3 regions of the Streptomyces sp. NPDC046931 genome follow, and region 1 is predicted to be linked to each of the others. Evidence: riboswitches for the same ligand, from Rfam matches in the RefSeq annotation. Region 1 holds a riboswitch; each other region holds the start of a gene.
The links. A riboswitch is a leader RNA that binds a small molecule or an ion and turns the genes downstream of it on or off. The one in region 1 is predicted to bind cyclic di-AMP.

Region 1 (9,934 bases):
CGCTCGGCGTGGGTGGACCTGAGGAGCCACTCGGTGATCTCCCGGACGCGGTCCAGGGAGATCCGGGAGTGGTGGATCCGTGCGGAGTCGTACTCGGGGAGGTCCTGGGCGATCGCCGAGACGGTGGTGACCGAGCCGGCGAGGCCGACCAGGGTGTGCGCCTCGCGCAGCGGCACCGTCCGCTCCACCTCGTCCAGTGCGGCCTCGATGTCGGACCGTATGGCGGCGATCTGCTCCTCGGTGGGCGGGTCGCCGACCACCCCATTGCGCACAAGGTGACGTTCCGTCATGCGCACGCAGCCGATGTCGACGGACCGGGCGGCGCGCACGTGATCCTCGCCTACGACGAACTCCGTGGAACCGCCGCCGATGTCCACGACCAGATAGGGCCTGGCGAGATGCTCCCGGCCCATCAGTTCCCTGGTCGCGCCGGTGAAGGAGAACTCCGCCTCCTGGTCGCCCGAGATGACCTCGGGCTCGACGCCGAGGATGTCCAGCACCCCGCGGACGAACTCGTCCCTGTTCTCGGCGTCCCGGGAGGCGGACGTCGCCACGAAACGCAGCCGCTCTGCGCCGTAGCCCTTGACGATCTCCGCGTACTCACGGCAGGCGGCGAACGTGCGCTCGAGCGCCTCCGGGGCGAGGCGCCCGGTCCGGTCCACCCCCTGCCCGAGCCGGACGATCGTCATCCGCCGGTCCAGCTCGACGAGTTCGCCGGTGCGGGGGTCGGCGTCCGCCACCAGGAGCCGGATGGAGTTCGTACCGCAGTCGACGGCGGCGACGCGTGTCACTGGCCCTTCTCCTTCTCCTCGGCCCGCTTCTCCTCGGCCCGCTTCTCCTCGGCCTGCTTCTCCCCGGTCTGCTTCTCCCCGGAGCCGGCGAGGCGGACGGGATTGACCGCCAACCAGCCGCTGTCGGACGTCTCCACCACCTCCCACGCGTCGCCGGACGGCGGTCCCGCGGGCGTCACACACGAGCCCTTGCGCCACCACTCCGGCAGCATCGCGATCGCCTCGTCGCCGAGCGGGTTGACGCCCGGGCCGGCCGCCAGCGAGTGGGCCACGAGCACATGCAGGCACTTGACCCGGTCCGGCATGCCGCCCGCGCTCGGGAAGCCCTCCAGGACCTCGATGGCGTCGCGGCGGGCGATGTAGTCCTCGTGCGCCGCACGATAGGCGGCGGCCAGCTCCGGGTCGGTCCCCAGGCGCTCCGTCATCTCCTTCATGACGCCGTTGGCCTCCAGCGTGCCGATCGCGGAGGCGGCGCGCGGGCAGGTCAGGTAGTACGTCGTCGGGAACGGGGTGCCGTCGGGGAGCCTCGGAGCCGTCTCCACGACGTCCGGCTGCCCACACGGGCAGCGGTGCGCGATCGCGCACAGCCCGCGCGGGGTTCGGCCGAGCTGCTGCTGGATGGCCTCGACATCCGCGTCCGTGGGCTCGGTGCGCGGGGTGGGCGGCGGGGGCGTTTCCATGCGGTACGAAGTCTCTCTTGTGTCTCTGTCAGGCACTGTCGGGCACTGTCGGGCTCTGGGCCGGGCTCACCGGTCGGACGCGTCGGCCTTGTCCACCCCGTCCCAGACGCCCGCGTACCAGGGGCGCGCGAGGGCCGTCCGGTGCACACGGGACTGCCTGGCCGGGTCCGGGTCGACCACGGTGTACCCGGTCTCCCCCGGCATCACATAGTGCAGCCGCTTCCGGATCTGCTGCTGCGCGTACGCGTCGTCCTGCCAGCGCGCCTTGAGGTCGCGCAGTTGCTCGACCCGGTTGCGGGCCTCCTGCCGCTGCCGCTCCATGTCGGCGATCTCGGCGCGCTGGGAGACGTACTGCCGTATCGGGTACGCGAGCGCCACGACCAGCGAGCACAGGACGAGCGCGAGCAGGGCGGCCCGGCCCGTGAGCCGGGAGCGGCGGGCCTGGCGTCTGGTCTGGGAGCGGTACACCCGGGCCGCCGTCTGCTCTCCGAGCAGCCGCAGCCTGGTCGCGGTGGAGAACCGGTCACGGTCCTTCACGGCCATGTCTCCCGCCTCCCCTTCACACGTGCGTACGTCCCCGCACACGGTACGGGACCGCGTACGGGGACGTACGGACGACTGGCTCGGGCGCGGCCCTGGCCGCTCAGCCCTTGAAGCGCGGGAAGGCGCTGCGGCCGGCGTACACCGCGGCGTCGTCCAGGATCTCCTCGATGCGCAGCAGCTGGTTGTACTTGGCGACGCGCTCGGAGCGGGCCGGGGCTCCGGTCTTGATCTGGCCGCAGTTGGTGGCGACGGCCAGGTCGGCGATGGTGACGTCCTCGGTCTCGCCGGAGCGGTGGGACATCATGCACTTGAAGCCGTTGCGCTGGGCCAGCTCGACGGCGTCCAGGGTCTCGGTCAGCGAGCCGATCTGGTTGACCTTGACCAGCAGGGCGTTGGCGGCGCCCTCCTCGATGCCGCGGGCGAGGCGCTCGGGGTTGGTGACGAACAGGTCGTCGCCGACCAGCTGGACCTTGTCGCCGAGCTTGTCGGTGATGACCTTCCAGCCGGCCCAGTCGTCCTCGAACAGCGGGTCCTCGATGGAGACGAGCGGGTAGGCCGCGACGAGCTCCTCGTAGTACTCCGTCATCTCGGCGGCGGAGCGCTCCTTGCCCTCGAAGAGGTACTTGCCGTCCTTGTAGAACTCGGAGGCGGCGACGTCGAGCGCGAGGGCGATCTGCTCGCCGGGGACGTACCCGGCCTGCTTGATCGCCTCGAGGATGAGGTCGAGGGCCTCACGGTTGGAACCGAGGTTCGGGGCGAAGCCGCCCTCGTCGCCGAGGCCGGTGGACAGGCCCTTGCCCTTCAGCACCTTCTTCAGCGTGTGGTAGACCTCGGTGCCCCAGCGCAGGGCCTCGGAGAAGGACTCCGCGCCGATCGGGGCGATCATGAACTCCTGGATGTCCACATTGGAGTCGGCGTGCGAGCCGCCGTTCAGGATGTTCATCATCGGCACCGGCAGCAGGTGCGCGTTCGGGCCGCCCAGGTAGCGGAAGAGCGGGAGGTCGCTGGCCTCGGAGGCGGCGTGGGCGACGGCGAGGGAGACGCCCAGGATGGCGTTGGCGCCGAGGGAGCCCTTGTTGTCGGTCGCGTCCAGGTCGAACATGGCCTGGTCGATCAGGCGCTGCTCGGTGGCGTCGTAGCCGACCAGCTCCGGGCCGATCTGCTCGATGACCGCGAGGACGGCCTTCTCGACACCCTTGCCCTGGTAGCGGTTCGGGTCTCCGTCACGGAGCTCGATGGCCTCGAAGGCGCCGGTGGAGGCGCCGGAGGGAACGGCGGCACGACCCGTGCTGCCGTCGTCGAGGCCGACCTCGACCTCGACCGTGGGGTTGCCTCGGGAGTCCAGGATTTCCCGGGCTACGACGACGTCGATGGACGGCACGAGCATCTCCTTCGTGGATGTGACGCTGTTGGTGCGGGGCTGGTGTGCCTTGCGCCTAGAGCCTAACCGCCCCGGGGCGGCGGCCAGCCGACCGACCGTCCCGTGGACAGGGTGACGGTACCCATTGTTCCAGTACGGAACAAAGGCGGGGGGCCAAGAGGGGGCGCGGAAGCAAAAAGCCCCGCTCCGGCGCGTACGGGGGAACACGCACCGGAGCGGGGAGCCCGTGGGAACGGGGGCGGTCCTCACGCGGCCCCCGCTCCGGGGGCCGCGCTGGTGAAGGCACTGGGGGCCGGCCGACGGACAGCCGTCAGGGACCGGCCGGCTGTCACTTCAGGTGCAGCTGCTGGCCCGGGTAGATGATGTCGGCATCCTCGATGATGTCCTTGTTCAGCTGGAACAGCTTCTCCCAGCCGCCCTGGACGTGGTGCCGCTCGGCGATCGAGCTGAGGGTGTCGCCCTTGACGACCTTGTACTCGCCGTCGCCCTTCTCGACCTTCTTGCCGGTCGGGGTGGTGACGGTCTTACGAGGGGCCGGGCGCTGCGCGGAGCGGTTGGCTGTCTGGTGCTCGGTGGAGCGGGTGGTGGTGCTCTTCGCGGAGCTGCCGGCGCCGCTCGAGTTGCCGGTGGAGGCCGCGGCACCGCTGTAGGGGGTGCTGGACAGACCCGTGCCGCAGACCGGCCAGGCGCCCTTGCCCTGGCCCGCGAGGACCTTCTCGGCGACGGCGATCTGCTGTCCCTCGGAGGCCAGGTCTGCCCGCGGGGCGTAGGCGGTGCCGCCGTACGCGGCCCAGGTCGAGTTGGTGAACTGCAGACCGCCGTAGAAGCCGTTGCCGGTGTTGATGGACCAGTTGCCGCCGGACTCGCACCGGGCGACGGCGTCCCACTGGGAGGCGGTTGCGGCGGAGGCGTTGCCGGCCGCCATCAGCGGGGCGGCGACGGCGGCGCCGGTGACACCGGCGAGTGCAATGGCGCGGACGGCCTTGGACGGGCGGCGGTGCTTACCCTTACCGGAACACAGCATGGTTCGATCCCCTCACCGACGCCTGCGAGGTGAGCTGTCGGGTTCGGGCCGGTTGAGTTGCCCGGCCGCGCACCTCTCGGCGCGCGGCTCCACCCCTAGCCGCCCGGTCAACTCCCGGGTGCGGCACCTACCTTGGGTCCCCCGCTCCTGCCTACGGCGCTTGACGCGACGACTGTTCCCGTACGGCCGCTGGCAGGATTCGGCGTTGCGACCGTCGGGGCCCGCTGTGGCGAGCGATCACGACCGTAAGCATTCGATCGCCCCAATTTCAAAGACGATCAGGGCTTATGAGACTCATGTCTCACTCTCGCCAAACCGGACATTCAGCGCGAAGCAGGGCGCGAAGTGCCGCCGGTCAGAGGCGAGTTCAGGAATCGTCCCCGGACGACTCGTCCGCGAGCGCAAGGCTCTGACCGGGAACGATGAGGTCGGGATCGGCGCCGACCGTCTTCTTGTTCGCGTCATAGAGGGCGGCCCATCCACCTTTGACGTCAAGGGAGTCGGCGATCGCCGACAGATTGTCCCCGGGGCGCACGGTGTACGAGTCGTCGACGGTGTCCCGCGCGGCGGTGGCACCACGGGAGGCGTGACGGCCGGCCGTGTCGCCGGTACGGCCGTCCGCGGCGCTCTCGTCGGCACTGTCACCCCGGTGACGGCCGGCACCCGAGGCCTCGTCCGCATCCGAAGGCGCGCCGCTCTGCCCGGGCTTGTCCGCACCGTCGCGCTTCGTCGTGGCCGTGAGCGCGCCGAGCAGACTCCCCGATCCGCCATCGGTGCCGCTCTCGGTGGGGTCGGTGGCCGATGTCGAGGGCGAGGACGAGGAGGAGGACCAGGGAGAGGAGGGAGACGAGGAGGACGGTGTGGAGGACGGGGATGAGGGCGACGACGGGGACGCGGAGGAGGAAGACGGCGAAGAGGGCGACGACGGAGCCGAGGCGGACGGCCCGGAGGACTTCGATGAATGGGACTGCTGGGACCAGTTGGATGACTGGGACAGTCCGTCACCCATGCCGGAGTACGAGGACGAGAAGGAGCCGCCGCCGGAGGAGTCGCCGGCCAGGCCCGTGTCGACGTCCGCGGCAGCCGAGTCCTTGCTCAGGCCGGAGACCAGTCCGCAGGTGCTCCAGATGGAGACACCCCGGTCTTCGAGGATCTTCTCGGCGACGGCGATCTGCTGCGAGCGGCTGGCCTGGTCGGGGCGCTGGGCGTAGTCGAGACCGCCGTACCTGTCCCAGTCCTCCTGTGTCAACTGGAGTCCGCCGTAGCGGCCGTTGCCGGTGTCGGCGCTCCAGGTCCCGCCGCTCTCGCATTCCGCGACCCGGTCCCAGGTCGTGCCGCTGGCCGCACTCGCACCGGTGGCGCCGAGGAGCGGGATGGCGATCGCTGATCCGGTCACCCCCGCCGCGACGAGGAGTGCAGGAGCCTGGCGAGGGCGACGGTGACGACCGTTCCCGGAGAGCATGCGGTTGCCTTTCACACGACAGCAGTGACCAACGCGGCGGCCGTGGCGTACCGCCGTGCTGCTGCGTGAACGTATAACCAGACGATCACTTGTCACAAGTTAATGCAGCGCAGATCACGTGAAGATCACGGAGTTGAGAAAATGTCACCTTCCTGTGACCGTCGGCGTGTCCGCCACCTCACTTCGCCCCGCGGGCGCTATGTCGGTGATCTTTCTCCGGAACTGGTGTGAACTCCACAGGAAGCGTGCGCAATCCGCGCATGATGAGCCCTCCGCGCCAGCGCAGATCGGCAGAATCCACCGCGAGTCGCAGGTCGGGGAGACGGGTGAGGAGTGTGGCGAGGGCGGTCTGTCCCTCCAGCCGGGCGAGGGGGGCGCCGAGGCAGTAGTGGATGCCGTGGCCGTAACCGAGGTGCTGGTTGTCGCGGCGGGCGAGGTCGAGGACCCCGGGGTCGGCGAACCGCTCCGGATCCCGGTCCGCGGAGGCGAGCACCACGAGCACGGGGTCGCCGGGGGCGATGTCCTGCCCGCCGATGGTGAGCGGCCGGGTGGCGAACCGCCAGGTGGCCAGCTCCACCGGGCCGTCGTAGCGCAGGAGTTCCTCGACGCCGGTGGCGAGGAGATCCCTCTCGCCGCGGGCGAGCGAGGTCTGGAGGCGGGCCCGCTGCCCGGGGTGGGTGAGAAGGGCGTACGTACCGTTGCCGATGAGGTTGACGGTGGTCTCGAACCCGGCGAAGAGCAGGATGAAGGCCATGGCGGCGGCCTCGTTCTCGGTGAGGTGCTCACCGTGGTCGGAGGCGCGGATGAGGCCGGAGATGAGGTCCTCGCCGGGTCCGGGGGCGTCGGGCAGAGCCTCGCGCTTGCGGTGGATGAGGTCGGCGAGGTACCCGCGCATCTTCTTCACGGACCGTGCGACCCCGCCCCGGGGGCCTCCCTGGTGCCGGATCATCATGCCCGCCCAGTCCCGGAAGTCGTCCTGGTCCTCACGGGGGACTCCGAGCATGTCGCAGATCGCGTAGATGGGGAGCGGGAAGGCGAACTCGTGAATGAGATCGGCACAGCCGCGGTCCGCGAACCGGTCGATGAGCTGATCGGCCAGCTCCTGCACGCGAGGCGCGAACTCGGCGACGCGGCGCGGAGTGAACGCCTTGGAGACCAGCCGGCGCAGCCGGGTGTGGTCCGGCGGGTCGATGTTGAGCAGGTGCGTCATCAGCTCGGCCTTGCGCTCGCCGGGGATGCCGGTCTTCCCCTTGGCGTGCGCGGGCTCGTCGTGATGCGCCGGATTCTTGCTGAGCCGCTGGTCGGCGAGGGCCTCCTTGGCGTCGGCGTACCGGGTGACCAGCCAGGCCTCCACACCGCTCGGCAGCCGCGTCCGGTGCACGGGGGCGTGCTCGCGGAGCCAGGCGTAAGCGGGGTAGGGATCGGCGGCGAACTCCCAGGTGAAGAGTTCGGGAGCGGAGGTGGAAGAGGGGCAGGCGGGCTGGTGCTGGTCGGTCACTCCTCGACGGTATCCACGCCCGCCCCGTCCCGCCCCGCCAGGTCCCGGAGCAGCTGCCTCAGTCCGTCCCGAGCCCCTCGGCGTGGGTCCCGAGTCCCTCGGCGTCCGTCCCGGGCTCCCCGCTCACCGGGCCGAGCCCCTCGGCGGCCCGTACCGCGTCGCGGTAGGCGCGGGCGGCGGCTCTCAGGGCCGCCTCCGGGTCCACACCCTCCGCCTCCGCGTGCGCGGCCAGCGCCAGCAGTTCGTAGCCGATGCCCTCGCCCTGCGGCAGCGGCACCTCGAGGCCGGCCGAGCGCACACGGGACGACAGCTTCGCCGCCAGAGCCAGGCCCGGCTGCCCCAGGGGGACGCCCTCCGTCACCGACGTGCGCTGCTTCTCGATCGCCTTGGTGCGCAGCCAGTGCTCCTTGACCTCCTCCGGCGTCGTCGCGGTCTCGTCGCCGAAGACGTGCGGGTGGCGGTGGATCAGCTTGGCGACGATGCCGCCCGCCACGTCGTCGATGGAGAAGGGGGCCTCCGGGTCCTCCTCGGCGATCCGGGCGTGGAAGACGACCTGGAGCAGGACGTCGCCCAGCTCCTCGCGCAGTTCCTCCCGGTCGCCCGCCTCGATCGCCTCGACCAGCTCGTACGCCTCCTCGATGCCGTACTTGGCGAGGCCCTGGTGGGTCTGCCGCGAGGACCAGGGGCACTCGGCGCGGATACGGTCCATGACCTGCACCAGGTCGAGGAGGCGGGAGCCCGGAAGGTCGTACGACGCGGGGAGCAGCTCCAGCTCCGGCATCCGCACCCGCCCCGAGCCCGCCAGGCGGGCCAGGCCGTCGGTGAGGTGCGGCTCGCCCTCGCCGGTCGCGACGACCACCACCGTGCGGCCGCCGGCACACGCGTCGACCAGCTGCTGCGCGGTCGGGGCGCCCTCCTCGACGGTGATGCCCGCCTCGCGCAGATACGGCAGCTGCGGGTGCGCGCCGTCCGCGCACAGGACCCGGTCGGCGTCGCGCAGCGCCTGCCACGCGGGCCAGGACAGCAGGCCGGGCGCGACCCGGTGGCTGGTGGTGAGCAGGACGACCCGGCCGGGGCCGGCGGATGTCTCCGCGTCCCGGCCCTGGTCGGGGGCGCCTTCGAAGCTGGTTGCGTTCACCCTTCGAACGTAACCCACGGCGCCCACGCGCCCGGAAGTCTTCCACAGGCGGGTGGACGGCCCTCCCGAACGCCGGTGCCGCGCCCCTGCTACGCCGCCTGCCGCTCCCCGGCCGTCGTGACCTCCTTGACCCAGGGTGTCTTCGTGTCCGCCCGGCTGCTCTTCTGCACGTCCCAGGTGCCGTAGCGCGGGTTCAGGTCGATGTTCAGTTCCTCGGACGCCTGCGCCATCGCCTTCCAGAACGTGGCCTTGCCGTCGGCCGTGTTCATGTCGGCGCCGAGCGCGGCGGCCAGCTTCTGCGCCTCGACCTCCGTGCGGAGGTTGTCGTCGATGCGCCGGGGAGCCACCCCGTACTGGTCCAGCCACACCGCCTTCAGCGCCGTCGCGCCGCCCGCCTGCTGCTCGAGGCCGGCCCGCAGCCGGCCGACGTCCCGGCGGGTGACGGACACGCCCGCGTCCTCGGCCGCGCGGTCCAGGACCCGGTCGAGGACCATGCTGTGGAGCGTGTCGCGGGTGAGGCTGCTGGTCCGGGCGAGCGTCTGCTGGTACCGGGTGTCGTCCGGGGTGGCCGAGCGCTGGGCCGTGCGCACCTCCTTCACCCGGCCCTCCAGCTGGGCGACCGTTATCCGGTCCCCGCCGACGACGGCGGCGGTACCCGGGTGCTCGGTGCCACCGCACGCGGTGAGGACAGGGGCCGCGACAAGGGCGGCGCTGACGGCGATCGCGGTGCGACGGCGGTGCAAGGGGGCCTCCCGAGGAGATTGTGCGACGGTGCACAAGGTCTTGCGGTGATCGATGGTAGGCAGTGGCCCGGCTCCGGCCAACCCGTACGACCAACGATTCACGGAGACTTCGGGCACCGTCGCACGCCCGCGCCGCTCGTCAGCCGGTGATGGCGACCGGTGCGTCCCAGGCGTCGCGGTCCACGGTGAGCGTGTAACCGCCGCGGGTCTCCTTGCTGTTGACCATGTACTGATGGCCCCGGCTGTGGTTGGTGTACTGCGTGGAGCCCCACGGCCAGTCCGTGGTGGTGGTGTACTTCTTGTCCCACAGGGCGTACCAGAGGTTGCCCGGCAGGTCGGTCCTGTCCTTCGCGGTGGCGATGGCCTTGGCGCTGGAGCTGGTGAAGCCGTAGAAGCCGGCGCGGTACGTCTTGACGCGCAGCTGCTTGTCGAAGGCGCGCACATACGTCAACACGGCGTTGTTGCACGACGTGTTGGTGGTGTCGTACGGCTCCATGTCGAGGTAGATCGGGCTGCCGGCCTTGATGCCGAGCGCCGACGCCTTGGCCACCGCGTCCGAGGCGTCGCTCGTCCCGAGGGAGGCGGCGTTGGAGGCGGTGAGCTTCTCGGGGTTGGAGCTGGTCTGGCAGGGCGGCTGGGCGCCGACGTAGATCGGGATGAGCTTCCAGCCGACG
Region 2 (9,934 bases), on a different contig from region 1:
CCGCCGCCGGGTCACGCGGGCCGTGTCGCGCTGTGGATCGCCGCATCCCCGGCGTAGAAGACCGACTCCTCGCGGATGAAGGCGCCCGGACCCGGCGCGTGGATCATCGTGCCGTCGCCGGTGCACAGGCCGACGTGACCGGCGTCCTGGTTGAAGAAGACGAGGTCACCTGCCCGGATGTCGGTGAGGGGGATCGCCGTGCCGGCGCCCGCCTGATCGCGGGCCGTACGAGGGAGGGTCACCCCGGCGGCCTTCCAGGCGGCCTGGATCAGACCGGCGGCGTCGTACGAGTCCGGTCCGGCCGCGCCCCAGAGACTCGGCCGGCCGATCTGCGCACGGGCGAAGGCGACCGCCTTCGCGGCCTTGGTCTCATGCCCCGGCTCCTGCGTCCCGCCGGTCCCGAGGAGGCTCCCGGTACCGAACACGGCCTCGGTGTCGAACAGCAGTTCGGTGGTGGGGAGCGGCAGGGGTGTGGTCAGGAGCGGTTCGGCGGTGGGGAGCGGCAAGGGCGCGGTGAGGAGCGGTTCGGCGGTGAAGAGCGGCTCGGGGGTGGGGAGCGAGGGGAGCGGGGTGAGCAGCGGTCCGGTGGCGGGGAGCTGTTGCCATGCCTCCTCGACCACACGGCCCGGCTGCCCCTCGGCCGTGCGCCAGGTGTCCTCGGCGGGCCGGGACTCAATCGCCGGGAGCCGCGTGGCGTGCCGTGCGGTGTGCTGCGCCAGCAGGTCACGGGCCGCGGCGAGCTTCCGCTGATTGCGCTCCTTGGCGGTCCCCGGCGCGGACGGTCCGGTCTCGGCCACGGGTGCGGGCAGGGCCCTGGGCGCCTCCGGCCGATTCTCGGGGACCGCGGGCAGCGCGGCCACGGGGCCGGCGGTCAGTTCCGCCACGGGAGCCCCGGTCCGTTCCGCCGCGGGGCCGGCCGTCAGTTCCGCCACCGGGCCCGCGGCCCGTCCGGCGGTCAGTTCGCGCACGGGCCGGTCCGCCGTCCCCAGCTCACGGAGTACGAGCTCGCTGCCCGGACGCTTCGCCGAGGCCGAGGACCCGGCAGCCCCCGTGCCGTCCGGCATTCTGTCGGCGGGCAGCGCGGCCGGAACGGTCGGACCCAGCCTCAGGCGTGCCGCCTCGAACCACTGCTTGGCCACGTCGTCGAGTACGGGATCGGCGCGGCGCCGCTCCTCGCCGAACACCCGGTTGGCGCCTCTCGCCATACCCGTCGCCGCCGCGCGCGTCGCGTTGAAGGTTCCGCTGTCGGTCTCCGCGCGGTCGTACAGGTTGTGGATCCGCTGCTGGACCTCGGCGCGGCTCGGCCCGTCGTCCTCGGTGAACCTGCGCATGCCGGGAAGGCCGAAGCCTCCGGGGCCCGGGGTTCGCTCCGGCGCCATGGGGTCGTACTCCTTCCGTGCTCCGCCTACCGGGTTAGCTGTCGGGTTCGGGCGGACGGATCCGGAAGGCGCGCCCTACGGCCCTTGCCCCGCAGGGCAGTTGGGCCGATTCACCCCATGGTCGGTTGGGTCCCCGGTTCCGGCTGCACTCGGGGTGCACCGGATTCGGCGGAGGCCGCGCAACCCGGCGCGGTTCGCCGGAGGGAGTTACGTGGCCCATGCGTCAACCTAGCCAACTTGTGTGCCTCGCGTGAAGATTGAAGCGCGAAATGTCCGATACCTATGTGTGAATTTCGTTCTGACGTTCCAGCGGAGCTTGCCGTTTTCCCGGTCCGCCCCTCGACCCGACGCCGTTTCTCCGGCCGGAAGCGAGCGCGGGCCATCCGGGCACCGCGCCGATGACGGTGGGCGGCGCCCGGTCCCGGCATGATGAGGCGGAACGATCAGGAAGGTCATCCCCCATGCGACGCACGTCCAAGGCGGACGACTCCGAATCCCGTGCGCGCCTCGCCGAGCGCCGGGCCCGTGCCGACTACACCGGCGGTGTCTACGGCTCCCTGCTCGCCGCCTCGGTGGTGGTCGGCGCCGGCACCAACGGCCCGTTGCCGCGCGCGGAGTTGGTGGCCCTGCTGATGAGCACCGGCGTGGTGTTCTGGGCCGCGCATGTGCACGCCCAGTTGTTCGGCGCGCATCTGGCGCAGCCGAGTCTGGACCGCCGGGTCGCCCTGCTTGTGTGCCGTGACGAGTGGCCGATCGTCAAGGCAGCCGTCCCGCCGGCCGCCGCAGTCGCCGTCAGCCCGCTGCTGGGTCTGGACGTGCGGGGCGCGGTCTGGCTGTCGCTCGCCGTCGCCGTGGCCGGGCAGGTGGGCTGGTCGGCGGCCGCCGCGCGCCACGCCGGTGCCTCCTGGCGCCTCGTGGTCGTCGCCGCGGCGGTCAACCTCGTGATCGGCCTGCTGGTCATCGCGTGCAAGCTCGCCCTGAAGGACTGACCGCGCGGGGCCGACCCGCCTTAGGAGACATGAGGACCGCGGGAGCGGCGGGTTCGGTCAGCCGGGTTCACGTGTCCTGCGGCCGGCTTCCGGGCCGGTGACGGAACCCGTCGGCATGAATGATCCGCGGGTGCGGATGGGCGTGGTGGACGCTCGGGGTGCGATGGAGCGCGATGAGCGCGGCGTCGTCGTCGAGGTGCCCGCCCGTGTGGGCGAGGAGGTCACGCCGTAGCCGGTGCAGCAGCGACTCCGGGCTCTCCTCGGTCCACAGGGCCGCACGGTCCACGAGCGGATAGAAGCGGCCGCTGGTGTCCCTGGCCTCGATGACGCCGTCCGTGTACAGCAGCAGGGTGTCGCCGGGCTCGAAGGAGAACACGTCCAGGTGGTAGTCCGCCGCGTGTGCCGAGCCGATCCCCATCGGCGGGGCGGGGTGCACGCTCGGGACGGTGACCACGTGACCAGGGCTGAGCAGCAGCGGCGGAGGGTGCCCGCAGCTGGTCATGCGGGTGACGGGGTCCCCGTCGGGGATCTCCATCAGCAGGGCGGTGGCGAAGCGTTCGCCCAGTTCCTCGGGCGGCTCGAAGTCGGCCAGATAGCGGGTCACGCTCTGCTCCAGGGTCGCGGCCAGCTCCAGCAGGGACGTCTGCCGGTGGCCCGCCTCCCGGAAGGCGCCGAGCAGCAGGGCGGCCTCACCGATGGCGGAGAGACCCTTGCCGCGGACATCGCCGATCATGACGCGCACCCTGCTGCCGGCCCGGGTGGCGGCGTAGAGGTCGCCGCCGATCTGCGCCTCGTCCTCGGCCGCCAGGTAGAGGCAGGCCACCGTCAGCGGGCCGATGCGTTCCGGCAGGGGCCACAGCAGGACGTGCTGTGCGGCCTCGGCCACCGACCGGACCTGGGCCAGCTGCGCACGGCGCCGGTCCCGGAAGGCGCAGTAGACCACGGTGATCAACGACAGCAGGAACAGGGTGAGGATCTGCACGATGTGGTTGGTCGTGTACAGCCCGCCGTGCAGTACGGCGATGACGACTTGCGCGGCCACCGCCAGCGCCCCGACCAGGCCGGTCAGCCGGGGGCCGGCGAACGAAGGAGTGAGCGCGGGCGCGATCACCAGCGCGGGTCCGAGGTGGATGCTCTCGGGGGAGTGGATGTCCACCAGCGTGATCGCCACGATGAGCGCGATGGGAAACAGCAGGAGCGCATGGCTCGACTGCCACGACTGCCGTAGCCCGGCGACGACCTCTTGCCGGAAACCCATGGCTACCACCCTGCCTCGCCATCGGTCGCCCGGCCACCGGGTGCGCGTGCACGGCTGGTCCCGGCCCGGCTCGGGCCGTCGGCCGTAAACCCGTCCTCGCTGGGTACTCGGCGCTATGTGCCGGATCCGGGCGGCGGGCCGACGGCCCGCCCCGATTCGATCAGCCGAGAAGGAGGCGCAGATGAGCACGGTCAAGGAAACGGTCGAGGTGGAGGTCCCCGTCCGCACCGCCTACAACCAGTGGACGCAGTTCGAGGAGTTCCCGAACTTCATGGAGGGCGTCGAGGAGGTCAGGCAGCTCGACGACCGCCACAACCACTGGACCACCAAGATCGGCGGCGTGCGCCGGGAGTTCGACACCGAGATCGTCGACCAGCTCCCCGACGAGCGCATCACCTGGCGCACCATCAGCGGTGACACGAAGCAGAAGGGCACGGTCCGCTTCCAGCGCGTGGACGACATGCACACCCGGGTGGAACTCGCGATGGACGTCGAGCCCGGCGGCGCCGCGGAGAAGACCGCGGACACCCTGGGGATCATCGACCGGCGGATCAAGGGCGACCTGCGACGCTTCAAGGAGTTCATCGAACAGCAAGGGCGCGAATCCGGAGCCTGGCGTGGACGCATCCGCCCCGGTGACCCCGGCGCCACAGGCTGAGAAGGACCGTGGATCCGCGGCGCCCAGGCGTCTGTGCGCGGCCTGGGCGCCGCGGTGTCTGCGGGCGGCCGGAGTAGGGGACGACGCCGTGTGGCGGTTCGCGCCCTGGACGCCGTCCGCTCAGGGGCGCAGACCGCCGAAACCGACGAGCAGATGGCGTGGGCCGCGCAGCACCGCGTTCTGCCGGTAGGGCGGCGGGTCCTCCATCAGGCGGGGGTTGTCGAGGCGGCGAGCCAGTTCCGACAGGGCGATCTGGGCCTCCAGCCGCGCCAGCGGTGCGCCGAAACAGCTGTGGATGCCGCTGCCGAAGCCCAGGTGCTGGATGTCTCCACGGTCGGGGTCGAACCGGTCGGGGTCCCTGAAGCGCTCGGGGTCCCGATTGCCCGCCGCCAGCACCAGCCAGATCTTCGAGCCCTTGGGAATGGTGGTGCCGCGTACCTCGATGTCCGCGATGCACGTCCGTTGCGGAACGAGCTGCACCGGCGGCTCGTAGCGCAGCAGCTCCTCCACGATGTTGACCGCCAGCCCGGGGTCGCTGCGCAGCCTCTCGAGGTACTCCCGGTGGCGCAGCAGGGTGAGCATTCCGTTGGTGATCAGATTGACGGTCGTCTCGTGGCCCGCGATCAGCAGCAGAACCGCGGTGCTGAGCACCTCCATCGTCGTCATGGGGCCGTCCGGGCCGTGACTGGTCACCAGCTCGGACAGCATGTCCCCGGTGGGTTCCTTGCTGCGCTGCTCGACCAGCTGGGCCAGGTACATGCCCAGCTGCATCCGCGCCTCCTGCGCCCCCCGTCGGCGCTCGGCGTCGTCCTTCCCCGTGTCCGGGTCGAGGCTGGCGACGATGGGTTCGACCCAGGTGTGGAAGCGCGGCTCGTCCTCGCGCGGCACGCCGAGCAGCCGGCAGATCACGGTCACCGGGAAGGGGTACGCGAACTGGTCGACCACATCGATCTGCCGTTCCTGACCGATGCCCTCGATCAGACCGGAGACGATCCCGGCGAGCTCACCGCGCATCGAGTCGATCTTGTGGGGGCTGTGCGGGGGGCCGAAGGGGCGGTTGGCGATCCGCCGGAGCCGGTCGTGCTCCGGCGGGTCCTGCCGGATGAAGCTCGGTGGCAGGCCCGTCTCGGCCACCCCGCCCATCTCGTCGGCGCCCGCGGCCGCGAGATTGGCGGCGTCGGAGCTGATCCTCGGGTCGTGGAGCAGACTGAGGATGTCCCAGTAGGAACTGACGAGGTAGGGGCCGCCGTCCCCCTCGTGCAGCACCGGGTTCTTGCGGAGCTCCTTGTACAGCGGGTACGGGTCGGCGCGATTGGCGTAGTCGGTGATCTGGCGCAGGAGCGAATGGTGCGTCATGAGGGGTCCTCGGCTCGTGAAGTCCAGGGCGTGAGATCCGCCGGTGTCAGCGGCGGGCCGGGCTGAAGACCAGCCGCCGGTCGGCCGGTGAGTAGCCGCTGAGGGTCACGGTCGGGCCGTGGCTCGGCAGGGACGGGTCGGGGAAGTCGGACGGGACCGGCCGCCGGCCCTCGGGACGGCGGTCCACCGTCGGGGACTCCACCGGGAAGGGAGCGGCCGTCTCGATCTGCCGCTGGTAGAAATCCAGCCACCGTGTGTTGTCGAAGCTCACGGCGGCGATGACCCGTCCCTGGTAGCCGTAGGCCCCGATGAAGCGGCGCTCGGCGAGCGACCCTTGCGTGATCATGATTTCGTCGCCCATGGGGGGCACGCCGACCGACTTGATGTTCACGCCGAACTGTGACGACCAGAAGGCGGGCACCCACATGTGCGGGCGCCGGTCGGCGCTGGCGCTGATCATGTTGTGCGCGGCGATCTCGGCCTGGCTGACGGCGTTGCCCCAGTGCTCGAGGGACAGGAACTGGTAGCCGAACAGCGGATGCGGCGACCGTGCGACATCCCCGGCGACGAAGACGTCGTCCGTGACGATGCCCCGGAAGTCGAAGGCGCGGCAGCCCGCGTCGCAGGCGATGCCCCGGGGACCCGCGCCGAGCCCCGACCCGGTCAGCCACTCGGTGTTGCGGGTCGCGCCGAGCGCGACCACCACCACGTCCGTATCGATGACGCCGCCGTCGGAGAGATGGGCGCACCGCACCCGGCCCGCCGGGTCGCCCTCCAGGGCGGTGACCGTGACGCCGGTGCGCAGGTCCACGCCGTTCTCGCGGTGCAGTTCCGCCGCCACCGCGCCGATCACACCGCCGAGGGCGCCCACCAGGGGGGCGCCTCCGCGCTCCGCCACCGTGACCGCGATGCCCTGCTCCCGGCAGGCGGAGGCGATCTCCGAACCGGTGAAGCCGGCGCCGATGACGAGCACACGGCGCGGCGAGGCCCTCAGCCGCTGCTCCAGCCCCGCCGCGTCGTCCCGGGTCCGCAGCAGGAACACGCCGTCCAGCTGGGCCTCCGCCTCCTTGGGCCAGGGCCGGGCGCGTACGCCGGTGGCGATCAGCAGCCGGTCGTACTCCACCTCGTCCCCGTCCGCCAGCCGCACCCGCTGGGCCGACAGGTCGAGGCCGGTCGCCGCGACGCCGAGGCGCCACTTGGCGTCGACGTCCCGGCGCCGGGGCAGCGCGGTGTGGCGGGCGGACGCCTTGCCCAGCAGGACCGCCTTCGACAGCGGCGGCCGGTCGTACGGCTCGTACGGCTCGTCGCCGATCATGGTCAGCGAGCCGGTGAAGCCCTCGGCACGCAGCGTCTCGGCCGCCCGCAGACCCGCCAGCGAGGCACCCACGATCACGATCCGCCCCTCGCGCCGGAGCCATGCCAGATGATCTTCAGCAGTCATGGGACGCCTCCTGGACCGCCCAGGCCGGCGGATCGGCCGCGGCGTCCAGTCCCTCGGCCGTGATCGCCTGCACGGGACAGGCCGCCACGGCACGCGTCACCTGCTCCCGCTGCTCCTCGTCGGGGGATGGGTTGTAGACCAGCGACTCCTCGCCGTGCAGGGTGAAGACGTACGGCGCGAGGAACGCGCACTGCGCGTATCCCTGGCATCTGTTGAGATCGACGACGAGCCTCATCACCACTGCGCCCCTTCCGGCGGCCTGGTCCGCCGGGCGCCTCATGCTCCGCGGGCACCCCCGGACGGCGGTCCTCTCCCTACGCCAGCATCGGAGAGGGGGCGGGACCCGCGCGCGCGGGGGCGCGCCGAAGGAGTGACCGGCGATGGCGGCGTGATGCCGCTCGCCCCTCTCAAGGTGCCGCCGCCGCGACGCCGGGCCGGGTGCGGCCGCTCGCCATGAAGATGTGGACGCTGACGAGCAGTGACCACGCCGGGAAGATCAACTCGGACCAGGGAACGGCGGTCGAGACGAAGAGCAGCGTCAGGGCGGTCAGGAAGCCCAGCAGGGCCAGCCATCGAGGCAGCACCCCGACGCGATAGGCGATCGCCGACAGGGAGGACGTGCAGACCGCCGCCATCCGCATCGCATACTCGATCAGCAGCGTGTGCGCGAAGTGGCGGCCGAAGTCCCAGGTGGGCCCTCCGGGAGCACCACGGGACGGGGAAGTGGTGTCCAGCACGGCCGTGGCCGTCGCGGCGGCCTCGAACAGCGTGGCCACGAAGATCAGCCCGCTGCCGAGGAACACGGTGGCGAGGAATTTGTCCTCCGCCGCTCCGACATGGGTCCGCACTACGCCGACGAACCACAGGAAGAAGATCCCGGCGAAGGGCACGAGCGCGAGCGCCGCCCGTACCGCGCCGTGCCGTACGGAATCGGCCGAGGTCTCGGGGGCGGGAGCGTGGGAGCCCTCGGGAACGCCCAGCCGGATCAGCACGATGACCGCCGCAAGCAGGAACGCGAAGACGACCCCCGCCAGCCCGGCGGCCCGGGGGGTCTGCAGTCCCTGCTGTACCGGCCTTGTCTGCATGCGCGCTCACTCCCTCTGCGGCGGACCCTGGCACCAGCAAGCCGTCGGCCAGGGGGCGCCGCCACCGGAAGACGGCCGAACGGCAGACCGCGACCGGTTCGCGGGAAGGCGTGACTCGGAAACCCGTCGGCACGGACCCCGTCTGACGGTCCGTCCGAACTCAACTCTCCTCCTTCATGAGGGAGTTGAGTCGAGTTGATATCGCGTCAGCACTTCTGGCGCGGGTGTGTCGCGCTCTGCCGGGCGGAGCGACACGCGGGCGGTGCCGCCCGAACCCTGAATGACGGGGCGTCAACGACGCCACTACTCCAATCGGATTCTTCCTCATATTGTCGGTATGTCTCGTATGACACGAGTCGGTCGGGTCTGTACTTTCGATCACGCATCGGTTCACAGCCGACGTGTCTGAGAACAGGAGAAGTGACATGGCAACGCGTTCCATCGCTGTTACCGCGGCCGTCGCGGCCGGCGCGGCCCTCGTGGCCACCGGCATCACGTACGCTTCCGCCGCTTCTGAGCCGGCCCAGGCTGCCGCCGTCTCGTCCGCCCTCCAGGGCAACAACGGAAACAACAACAACAACAACGACAACGGCAAGGGCAACGAGGGTTACGACCACGACCACGAGAACAACAACGAGAACAAGAAGCACTACGAGAAGAAGATCTACGTCAACGAGCGGGAGTACAACGCCCACGACCAGGGCTGCATCGTGGTCGTCAGCGGCCTGGGGGCGAACAGCCTCAACGTCCGCAACGACAGCAAGGAGACCGTCGAGGTCTTCAACGGTGCGACCTGCGACAACGGCGCTCCCATCGCTACGGTCGGCCCCAAGAGCTCCAGCAACGGCCTGGTTCCCCGTCGCGTCCGTGGCGGCGTGAAGGTCCGGAACGGCGTCGTGGCCAGCTTCCGTGTGGTGCACCGCTTCGACCACGACAACAAGGACAACGACCACGACAACGACAACGACAACGACTACGACTACAACAACAACAAGGGCAAGTGACACGCCACTCGCCTTGTACCGCAGAACGAGAACCCCGGCCCGCCGGAATCGGGCCGGGGTTCCGGTCTGCGTGGCCGCTGACCGGCGCGTTACACCCTAGAGCGTCGGACGGCCTTGGGACGTGGATGTATCGCTCTCATCTCGGCAAAGACTTCGAAAGTCGCGTAAACCCACCAAATGGGGGAATCTCGTACAAGGGTAGAGAGCATGAGAGTACTCGTGGAGAGGAGACGGCAGCGATGTCGTATCCGCAGCACTCCAGTGAGATGGGAACGCACCCCGAGATAGCCGAGATGCGGGAGCGGCTCGAGCGAGCGGCTTCCGGCAAGGCGATCGTCATCGAGGGTCTGATCCTGCTGGCGGGCGTCTACGCCGCGATATCGCCCTGGGTCGTGCACTTTGCGGGTGCCGAGCCCAATCTCACTGTCAACAACCTGATCGTCGGCCTTACCGTCGGCCTGATAGGGGTCGGTCTGGCCATGGTTCCGGAACGGATGCTCCGTATGGCATGGCTCGTCGCGCCACTCGGAATCTGGCTGCTGATCTCGCCCTGGGTGGTCACCGCCGCACACGGCGCACGGGCGGGCGTCCTCTGGAACAACTGCGTGGTCGGTGCGGTGACGCTGCTGCTGGGGCTGGCCGCAATGGGTCTGACCGTCGGCCTCGCGAACCGGGCTCGTCGATGAGCCGGACGCAACGGCGCGGCCGCGCGCCGGTCACCTGATCGCGGCGCGCCATCCCTGCCGCGGAACCTCCATCGGCTC
Region 3 (9,555 bases), on a different contig from region 1:
CCGAGGCCCCGGCAAGCCTCCGGGGCGAAGATCACGCGGACCTGCGACCCGCCCTTTTCGCTCTCAGCGTGCAGCACCCCTCCAGGTAATGTACGTCCTGTACATTTTTAACAGGAGAGCGATTCCGAGGAGGCCGTGCCATGAACCGACCGTCCGCCCGTCATGTGCTGCCCGAGTTCACCGAGCGGACCGGCTACGGGCACCGGACCCTCGATCCCTACGCGAAACTGCTGGACGAGCGGATCGTGTTCCTGGGGACGCCGGTCGACGACACGTCGGCGAACGATGTGATGGCGCAGTTCATGCATCTCGAGTACCTGGATCCGGACCGCGACATCTCGCTGTACATCAACTCCCCGGGTGGCTCGTTCAGCGCGATGACCGCCGTCTACGACACGATGCAGTACGTCGGCTGTGACGTGGAGACGGTCTGCCTCGGCCAGGCGGCGTCCGCGGCCGCCGTGCTGCTGGCGGGGGGCACACCGGGCAAGCGATACGCACTGCCCGGAGCACGCGTGCTGATCCACCAGCCATCCCTGCCGGAACCCGTTCACGGACAGGCCAGTGATCTGGCGATCCAGGCCGAGGAACTGACACGCGTCCGGGGGCGGCTGGAGGAGATGCTGGTGCGCCACACGGGCCAGAGCCCCGAGCGGATCGCCGCCGACATCGAGCGGGACACGATCCTCGACGCGCCCGCCGCGGTGGAGTATGGACTGATCGACGGCATCATCCCCAGTCGCAAGGCGTCGCGCGCCGCGTCCGACGCGAGGTGAGCCGCCGATGCTGCCGCCCGAACTGCCCCCGCTGCCCGCGCTGACCCGGGCCGAGGCCGAGCTGATCGACCGATACCTCGACGTCGTCGATCTGCTCGGACGCATCAACCCGGTGCACTCCGGGGACACCTACCGCGGACTGCGCGCCGCCCAGGCCCTGGCGGCCAAGGCGGTGGCCCTGCGCGACGCGCTGACGGTCATGCACCAGCGCGGGGAGCACGAACTGCACGGCACCACGCTGGCCCGGGCCCTGCGCGTCCTCGACGGCGAGCGCCGCACGGCCCGGATCGCGGTGCCACCGGGACCGGACTGACAGGCAGTGACCGGCGGGCCCCGGGTGTGGAGTTGACCACGGTCCGGTCACCCCCCGCAGACGGCCCGCGCGGTCGTCGGTGCGCCTGGACCCGTGTTGAAACGGACCAAATGGCGTACCCCTGGTCGGCGTAGACCCCGCTCCGGCCGGGAGCCCGGAACAGCCGGTCAAAGCGCCTGCCGCCCAGGGGCAAGGAGGCGCTCCGTCGCAGGTCCGAGGCTCGTCGTTCCCTCCAACGGCCCCCGAACACAAGGGTGTCCAGCCGAACGGGTGAGTGGTGAGTAATGCCACAAACCCCCGATTCCATTGTGATTTTCCGACACGCCTGAGTGAAGATCCCTTCCTGACGACAAGCCCCCGCCACCGCGGCGGGGCGGTCCGGGCGGACGCCGAATCCTGCCGCCGCCCGGATGACCGGTCGACAGGAGTGGATCGGCAGGAGTGGAGGACCCAGCAAGGCGGGCCACCGGAGAGATCCGGACGGTCCTTGGGGTGAAGCCGCGCAAGCGGCCGGGCTACTTCGCCAGCCCGAATCCGACAGGTCATCCTTCACAGGCGGCTGACGAAGGGTTGCGCATGACTGCGCTCAATCGTGTCCCGTCGCTGCTGACCCGGGCCGGCACGGCCTCGGCCCTCACCCTCGCCGCCGTCGGCGGCAGCATCGTGGTTCCCGGCGTCGCCTCAGACGCGTCCGCCGCGTCTCCGGCGACGAAGGCGCTCCAGATCGCGGCCTCCAAGAAGGGGGCTCCCTACAAGTGGGGGGCCGCCGGGCCGCGTCGCTTCGACTGCTCCGGGCTCACGCTCTACGCGTACAAGAAGGCGGGCAAGCCCCTGCCCCGTACGGCAGCGGCTCAGTACAACAAGACGCACCACATCTCCGCCTCCCACCGCAAGGCGGGCGACCTGGTGTTCTTCCACTCGGGTCGGAACGTCTACCACGTCGGCATCTACGCCGGGAAGGGAAAGATCTGGCACTCCCCCAAAACCGGTTCCGTCGTGCGGCTCGAGAAGATCTGGACGAAGAGCGTCTGGTACGGCCGGGTGAGCTGACCCGGAGGGCGGGGGTGACGGCGTCGGTGCGCCGTCACCCCTCGGGGGCGTGAAGAGAACATCAGCGGTTACTAGTTCACCATGGCCGACCGACCACCCCCGCAGGCACGGGACGAGACACCGCTGGAGCGCGCCGACCGCAACTTCGCCGAGCTGCTGCAGGAACTTCGCGTCACCCAGACCGGGGTGCAGATCCTCTTCGCGTTCCTGCTGACCCTTGCGTTCACCCAGCGCTTTCCGTCCCTCGACATGGGTCAGCGCATCATCTACGTCGTCACCCTGCTGCTGTCCGTGGTGGCCGCGGCCCTGTTCACGGCACCGGCCGCATTGCACCGGATGCTCTTCCAGCGGAACGCCAAACCCGTCATCGTACGGATCTCGTCCCGTTTCGCCGGGACCGGGACGGTGGTGCTGTCGCTGGCGTTCACCGGCGCGGTCCTGCTGGTGGTGGACGTGTCCCTCGGCCGTACCGCCGGCATCACCGCCGCCGTGGCGACGCTCCTGGTGTGCGTGGGCCTGTGGCACATCCTGCCGCTGCTGGTGCGGCGCACGCTCCTCAGTTCGCGACGGGCTCGAGAACCAGCAGCAGACCCAGTCCGGTCAGCGCGCCCCCGGTGATCGCCTCCAGGGCCCGCGACGTCCCCGGGCGGCGCAGCCACCGGCCCAGCCGGTCCACGAGCAGCGCGACGGTGGGGAACCACACCAGGCAGACCGCAAGGACGATCAGGGCGAGCACCAGCGTCCGCGGCATCGCGGGGCTGCCCGCGGGCACGAACTGCGGCAGCAGGCTCAGGAAGGTCAAGGACGCCTTCGGGTTCAGCGCGTTGGTCACGAAACCCTGCCGCAGCGGCCGCCCCGCGTCCCGCGCCCCGGGGTGTTCCTCGTGCCCGGCGGTCAGCGCCGGTCTCGGGGTGGCCGTGGTGCCGGAGAGGGTGGCGAGGACCACGGCGAGCCCGCTCGGCGTACGGCCGCTGGAGCCGGGCACGTTGCGCCGTACGATCTCGGTCGCGTACCGCCCCGACGAGTCGGCACCGGCGGCCGACGCCTTCCGTGCCCTGCTGCGCGGCGCCTTCGGACGAGCGGCACGGCACGTCTGACACCCACCGTCACCACGCCCGGGGCACACCCCGCCCGGCAGCCCGGCGCGGCACCGAGCCGTAGCGTCCCATGTCCGGCAGCCGCAGCCCGTGTACGCACCGTCCTGCCGATCGACCCGGCCACACCCCGCTCCGTGCGACCGACTCGGGTCTGCGCCGCGTCGCCGCGCCGGCCCCGACCCGCCCAACACCCCGAACACCTCCTCCGGCCGCCTGGCCCGGAAAGACGCCGCTTCGCCGGATGGGCACCGGCAGACACCATCCCAGGTATGCGGGGTTCTGCTGATCGACCCGAACAGACACCGCCCGGCCGGCCGACCCGGGCTGACGCCGTGCCCCCCGGCCCGGACACACCCGCCCAGCCCACCGGCCCCGGCGGACGCCGCCCGCCGGTTCAAGGCTCCTGACGCTTCAAGGCTCCTGCCGGCCCGCCGCCGTGGCCGACCGCGCCGGTGCGGTCCACGGCAGTTCGATCGCGACCGTCTTGCCACCCTCCCGGGTGGGCCGCACGCTGAGGCTCCCGCCGTACTCGGCGGTCAGCCAGCGGACGATCACCATGCCGCGCCCGTTGTCCTGCTGCACGGCGGCGGGCAGCCGCTTGGGGAAGCGCGGATGGCTGTCCGTGACGCCGATGCACAGTAACTCCTCCCGGGCGAGCGCGATGTCGACCGTGAACGTCGGTGACTGCCCGAAGGTGTGCTGTACGGCATTGGTCGCCAGTTCGGACACGATCAGGCGAACCGTGTCGGCGACTTCGGCGTCGCTCGGCAGGCCCCATTCGACCAGGACGTCCGAGACGTATTTTCGGGCTGCGAAGACCGAGGCGGGATCGCTCGGCAGAGTGACGGATGCTTCCTGATGGTCTGCCATGGCGACGTCGTCCCTTTCCCACGGGACCGAAGTCCGACACGGAGAGGATTGGTTCGAGAACGGTCCCGGACTTGGTGCTGCGCGCCAGACTGCCATCACCAGGGCTCTCCCGGGTGCGATCCCTCGAGATATGCATATATCTGTCGCCCGAAGCGGTGAACTCTCCGACGACCGACCGTATTCGGGCCGCGTTCTGGGTCATCCTCTACCGTCGCCGTGAAAGCCGCGCGCCGTGCGTAGGGAGTCGGCCATGCAGTACGGACCAGCGGTGCGCCGCCGCAAACTCGGCGCCGAATTGCGCGGCCTGCGCGCCGGGGCAGGGCTCACCAGCGGTGAGGCGGCCGCCCTCGTCGGCTGGCACCAGTCGAAGGTGAGCCGGATCGAGACGGGCTCCAGCGGGGTCAAGCCGGGGGACGTACGCCTACTGCTGGACGCGTACGGTGTCGACGACCCGGAACTGCGGGAACTGCTGCTGGTACTGGCCGGTTCCGAGGACGGCGGCGGCCGGCAGAACTGGTGGCACGCCTATCGGGGTGTGCTGCCGCCTGCCTACCGCGATTTCATCAGCCTGGAGTCGCAGGCGAGCGGGATGCGCACACTGGAGACCTCGGTGGTGCCGGGGCTGCTCCAGACACCCGAGTACGCCCGGGCGGTGACCCGGGCCGCCGTGGGCACCCTGGAGGACGACAAGCTGGACGCCCTGGTGGAGGTTCGGCTGGCCCGTCAGGAGGTGCTGCGCGCGGATCCGCCGCTGCGGCTGAGCGCCGTCCTGGACGAGGCCGTGCTGCGCCGGGAGATCGGCGGCCCGGGGGCCATGGCGCGGCAGCTCGACCGGCTCCTGGAAGCGGCCAGGATGCCCCATGTGCGGCTCCAGGTGCTGCCCTTCGCGGCCGGGGCACACATCGGCATCACCGGCCCTTTCGTTATCTTCTCATTCCCGAGCAGATCTGATCTGGATGTGGTCGTTCTCGACCACTTGACGAGTAGCCTCTACCTCGAACGGAAAGAAGACCTCCAGGCCTACTGCGAGGCCTTCGACTCCCTTCGGATCCACGCCCTTTCGCCCGAGGACTCGTTGGATTACATCGCCGCGTTGGCCGGCGATGCGTAAGGAGGCACCATGTCAGCACCGCCTCGGCACATCCCCGCCAGCACGTCCCTGGACGGCGTGCGTTGGCTGCGCAGCAGCCGCAGTACGGGAATGAACAACTGCGTCGAGACCGCCCGTCCGGGCGGCGGCCCCTGGCAGGGACTGGTGGCCGTGCGCGACTCCAAGAACGTCACCGGTCCGGCCCTGCTCTTCACCCCCGAGGTCTGGAAGGAGTTTCTGGCAGGACTGAGCTGATCATTTCCTCTCGACTCGGACTTCTTTGAGTCAATTTCGAGTCGATTTCCGCATCACTCTGACGGAGCACTTCTTCTCACGGTTGCGGGCGCGTCACGTGCGTCCGACGAGCGAGGCACGGCCGTTTCGCCGACTTACGGTCGCGTCGCGCCGATCACACGCACGGCGTGCTCGATCTGCTCGTCGGTGAGGTCCGCACGGGCGGTCAGCCGCAGCCGTGAGATGCCGTCGGGCACCGACGGCGGACGGAAGCAGCCGACGGCGACTCCCGCCGCCCGGCAGTCCGCCGCCCACCGCACGGCCAGTTCGGGAGACGGTGCCCGCACGGAGACCACGGCGGCGTCCGGGCGCACCGCCTCATGGCCCTCGGCCGTGAGGCGGGCGTGCAAGGCCGTCGCCACGGCGCGGACCCGCAGGGCACGTTCCGGCTCGCGGCGCAGCAGACGCAGCGCCGCGAGTGCCGCGCCCGCCGCCGCCGGGGCGAGCCCGGTGTCGAAGATGAACGTCCGTGCCGCGTTGACCAGATGGTCGATCACCCGCGCCGGGCCGAGGACGGCCCCGCCCTGACTGCCGAGCGACTTCGACAGCGTCACCGTCGCCACCAGGTCCGGGGCGCCCGCGAGACCGGCCGCGTGCGGGGCGCCCCGGCCGCCGGACCCGAGCACGCCGAGCCCGTGTGCGTCGTCGACGATCAGTCCGGCCCCGAACTGCCTCGCGGCGTCCGCCAGGCCGGCCAGCGGGGCCGCGTCGCCGTCCACCGAGAACACCGTGTCGGAGACCACGACGCCGGGGCCGCCGTGGGTGTCGAGCGCCTTGCGGACCGCCTCGGGATCGGCGTGCGCCACGACCTGGGTGGTGCCGCGGGCGAGCCGGCAGCCGTCGATGAGCGAGGCGTGGTTGCCCGCGTCGGAGACGATCAGTGAGCCGTGCGGGGCGAGCGCGGTGACCGCCGCGAGATTGGCCGCGTACCCGGAGGAGAGGACGAGCGCCGCCTCGAAGCCGCAGAAGTCGGCCAGCTCGCGCTCCAGCTCGCCGTGGAGTTCCGTCGTCCCGGAGACGAGGCGGGAACCGGTCGCACCACCGCCCCACAGCCGGGCCGCCCCTGCCGCGCCCTCGGTGACCTCCGGATGGCGCGACAGGCCCAGGTAGTCGTTGCCCGCGAGGTCGAGGAGCGGCGAGTCGGCGGGGCGGGGGCGCAGTGTGCGGACGAGTCCGGCTCGGCGGCGCGCCCGCGCCTGTTCGTCGATCCAGCCGAACGCCATGGGTCCTCCGGGGCATTTGTAGGCAGTGCACAGACACTAGCGGGACGACCAGCCGCCCAGGATGTGGCAATACCCACACGACGAAGGTCGTCTGTTGTGCATTCTCTCCTTGGCCCGGGGCGGTCCCGTAGGACAGGATCGGCTCTCATGGACCTGCTGAACACGCTGGTGGACAAGGGGCTGCGGCGCGAGATGCCGACCCGCGAGGAAGCTCTGGCCGTCCTCGCCACTTCCGACGACGACGTGCTCGATGTGGTGGCCGCGGCCGGCAAGGTGCGCCGCCACTGGTTCGGCCGACGGGTGAAACTCAACTATCTCGTCAACCTGAAGTCCGGCCTGTGCCCGGAGGACTGTTCCTACTGCTCCCAGCGGCTCGGCTCGAAGGCCGAGATCCTCAAGTACACCTGGCTCAAGCCGGATCAGGCGTCGCAGGCCGCGGCGGCCGGCGTCGCGGGCGGCGCCAAGCGGGTCTGCCTGGTGGCGAGCGGCCGCGGGCCCACCGACCGGGACGTGGACCGGGTCTCCGACACCATCAGGACCATCAAGGAGCAGAACGACGGCGTCGAGGTGTGCGCCTGTCTCGGGCTGCTCTCCGACGGCCAGGCCGAACGGCTGCGCGCGGCGGGCGCCGACGCCTACAACCACAACCTCAACACCTCGGAGGCGACCTACGGGGACATCACCACCACCCACACCTACGCCGACCGGGTGGACACGGTGCACAAGGCGCACGCCGCCGGGCTCTCGGCCTGCTCCGGGCTGATCGCAGGCATGGGCGAGAGCGACGAGGACCTGGTGGACGTCGTCTTCTCGCTGCGTGAGCTGGACCCCGACTCGGTGCCCGTCAACTTCCTGATCCCGTTCGAGGGAACGCCGCTGGCCAAGGAGTGGAACCTGACGCCGCAGCGGTGTCTGCGGATCCTCGCCATGGTCCGGTTCGTGTGCCCGGACGTCGAGGTGCGCATCGCGGGCGGCCGTGAGGTCCACCTCCGCTCGATGCAGCCGCTGGCCCTGCACCTCGCCAACTCCATCTTCCTCGGGGACTACCTGACCAGCGAGGGCCAGGCGGGCAAAGCCGACCTGGAGATGATCGCGGACGCCGGGTTCGAGGTGGAGGGCACGGACCGGGTGACGCTGCCCGAGCACCGGGTGGCGGGCGGCTGCGGATCCCATGAGGCCGCCGGATGCGGATCCCACGAGGGCGGCGCATGCGGATCCGACGAGGGCGGCGCATGCGGGTCCCACGGCGGGGGCGGATGCGGGTCCCACGAGAGTGGCGGTGTGTGCGGCTCCGCTTCCCTGCCGCGCGTCGAAGAGCCCCGTACGGACCTGGTCGCGGTGCGCCGCCGGGGCGCCGGAACGGATCTCGCGCCCAATGCCTGAGTTCTCCGTGGACGAGCTGCTGGCGCTCGACCGGCAGCACGTCTGGCATCCGTACGGTCCCATGCCGGGCCGGCAGGAGCCGCTCGTCGTGGAGTCGGCGAGCGGGGTGCGGCTGCGTCTGGCCGACGGCTCCGGAGAACTCGTCGACGGCATGTCGTCCTGGTGGTCGGCGATCCACGGCTACAACCACCCGGTGCTCAACGAGGCCGCGCGCGAGCAGCTGGCGCGCATGAGCCATGTGATGTTCGGCGGGCTCACCCACGAGCCCGCCGTCCGGTTGGCAAAGCTCCTTGTCGATATGTCGCCGGATGGTCTCGAGCATGTGTTCCTCGCCGACTCGGGCTCGGTCTCGGTCGAGGTCGCTGTCAAGATGTGCCTCCAGTACTGGCGTTCGCTCGGCCGTCCCGCCAAGCAGCGGCTGCTGACCTGGCGCGGCGGCTATCACGGCGACACCTGGCAGCCGATGTCCGTCTGCGACCCCGAGGGCGGCATGCACGAGCTGTGGCGGGGCGTCCTGCCGCGGCAGGTGTTCACCGGGGCGCCGCCGGCCGCCTACGAGGAGTCGTACGCCGACGGGTTGCGCGCGGCGATCGCCCGGCACGCGGACGAGCTGGCGGCGGTGATCGTCGAGCCGGTGGTGCAGGGCGCGGGCGGGATGCGGTTCCACTCCCCCGCGTATCTGCGGGTGCTGCGCGAGGCGTGCGACGCGCACGACGTCCTGCTGGTCTTCGACGAGATCGCCACCGGGTTCGGCCGTACGGGCGCGCTGTTCGCCGCCGACCACGCGGCGGTGACCCCCGATGTGATGTGCGTCGGCAAGGCGCTGACCGGCGGCTACCTGACGATGGCGGCGACGCTGTGCACCCCGCGCGTGGCCGAGGGGATCTCCCGTGGCGAGGTGCCGCTGCTCGCGCACGGACCCACCTTCATGGGCAACCCGCTGGCGGCGGCCGTCGCCTGCGCCTCGCTCGGCCTGCTGCTCGGGCAGGACTGGCAGACGGAGGTCAAGCGGATCGAGACGGGTCTGAAGGAGGGCCTCGCTCCCGCGCGTGACCTGCCCGGCGTGCGCGAGGTGCGGGTGCTCGGCGCCATCGGCGTCGTCCAGCTCGACCACGAGGTGGACATGGCGGCGGCGACCCGGGCCGCGGTGCGCGAGGGCGTGTGGCTGCGGCCGTTCCGCGACCTCGTCTACACGATGCCGCCGTATGTGACGGGAGACGCGGACGTGGCACGGATCGCACGCGCGGTGTGCGCGGCGGCACAGGAGGGCTGAGATGTCGGTACTGGTGGTCACGGGGACCGGCACGGAGGTCGGGAAGACGGTCACGACCGCGGCCGTCGCGGCGGTGGCGGTCGCGGCGGGCCGCTCCGTGGCCGTGCTCAAGCCCGCGCAGACGGGTGTGGGACCCGACGAGCGCGGGGACGCCGACGAGGTGGCCCGGCTCTCGGGCGCCTGGAC

Region 2: linked by a shared signal. The riboswitch ahead of ABZ876_RS14860 (NlpC/P60 family protein) and the one ahead of ABZ876_RS10180 (transglycosylase family protein) in region 1 are both predicted to bind cyclic di-AMP.
Region 3: linked by a shared signal. The riboswitch ahead of ABZ876_RS24780 (C40 family peptidase) and the one ahead of ABZ876_RS10180 (transglycosylase family protein) in region 1 are both predicted to bind cyclic di-AMP.

The regions. Positions count from the first base shown of each region.
Region 1 is NZ_JBEYWX010000004.1:91,930-101,863, forward strand. It holds gene ABZ876_RS10160 (Ppx/GppA phosphatase family protein) at 1-791, opposite strand, end outside; gene ABZ876_RS10165 (DUF501 domain-containing protein) at 788-1,471, opposite strand; gene ABZ876_RS10170 (septum formation initiator family protein) at 1,538-2,014, opposite strand; gene eno (phosphopyruvate hydratase) at 2,115-3,401, opposite strand; gene ABZ876_RS10180 (transglycosylase family protein) at 3,724-4,419, opposite strand; cyclic di-AMP (ydaO/yuaA leader) riboswitch at 4,424-4,588, opposite strand; gene ABZ876_RS10185 (transglycosylase family protein) at 4,787-5,881, opposite strand; gene ABZ876_RS10190 (cytochrome P450) at 6,060-7,379, opposite strand; gene ABZ876_RS10195 (nucleoside triphosphate pyrophosphohydrolase) at 7,438-8,517, opposite strand; gene ABZ876_RS10200 (SurA N-terminal domain-containing protein) at 8,607-9,260, opposite strand; gene ABZ876_RS10205 (glycoside hydrolase domain-containing protein) at 9,400-9,934, opposite strand, start outside.
Region 2 is NZ_JBEYWX010000006.1:254,717-264,650, forward strand. It holds gene ABZ876_RS14860 (NlpC/P60 family protein) at 12-1,379, opposite strand; cyclic di-AMP (ydaO/yuaA leader) riboswitch at 1,387-1,560, opposite strand; gene ABZ876_RS14865 (hypothetical protein) at 1,841-2,368, shown strand; gene ABZ876_RS14870 (PP2C family protein-serine/threonine phosphatase) at 2,436-3,626, opposite strand; gene ABZ876_RS14875 (SRPBCC family protein) at 3,808-4,284, shown strand; gene ABZ876_RS14880 (cytochrome P450) at 4,405-5,640, opposite strand; gene ABZ876_RS14885 (FAD/NAD(P)-binding oxidoreductase) at 5,687-7,081, opposite strand; gene ABZ876_RS14890 (ferredoxin) at 7,071-7,316, opposite strand; gene ABZ876_RS14895 (hypothetical protein) at 7,489-8,166, opposite strand; gene ABZ876_RS14900 (hypothetical protein) at 8,592-9,170, shown strand; gene ABZ876_RS14905 (SPW repeat protein) at 9,410-9,856, shown strand.
Region 3 is NZ_JBEYWX010000015.1:101,731-111,285, reverse strand. It holds gene ABZ876_RS24790 (ATP-dependent Clp protease proteolytic subunit) at 141-776, shown strand; gene ABZ876_RS24785 (hypothetical protein) at 784-1,089, shown strand; cyclic di-AMP (ydaO/yuaA leader) riboswitch at 1,467-1,662, shown strand; gene ABZ876_RS24780 (C40 family peptidase) at 1,666-2,139, shown strand; gene ABZ876_RS24775 (DUF6328 family protein) at 2,221-2,757, shown strand; partial or broken gene ABZ876_RS24770 (LysE family transporter) at 2,696-2,995, opposite strand; partial or broken gene ABZ876_RS24765 (LysR substrate-binding domain-containing protein) at 3,033-3,236, shown strand; gene ABZ876_RS24760 (ATP-binding protein) at 3,648-4,106, opposite strand; gene ABZ876_RS24755 (helix-turn-helix transcriptional regulator) at 4,357-5,217, shown strand; gene ABZ876_RS24750 (DUF397 domain-containing protein) at 5,227-5,451, shown strand; gene ABZ876_RS24745 (8-amino-7-oxononanoate synthase) at 5,586-6,713, opposite strand; gene bioB (biotin synthase BioB) at 6,861-8,096, shown strand; gene ABZ876_RS24735 (adenosylmethionine--8-amino-7-oxononanoate transaminase) at 8,089-9,369, shown strand; gene bioD (dethiobiotin synthase) at 9,371-9,555, shown strand, end outside.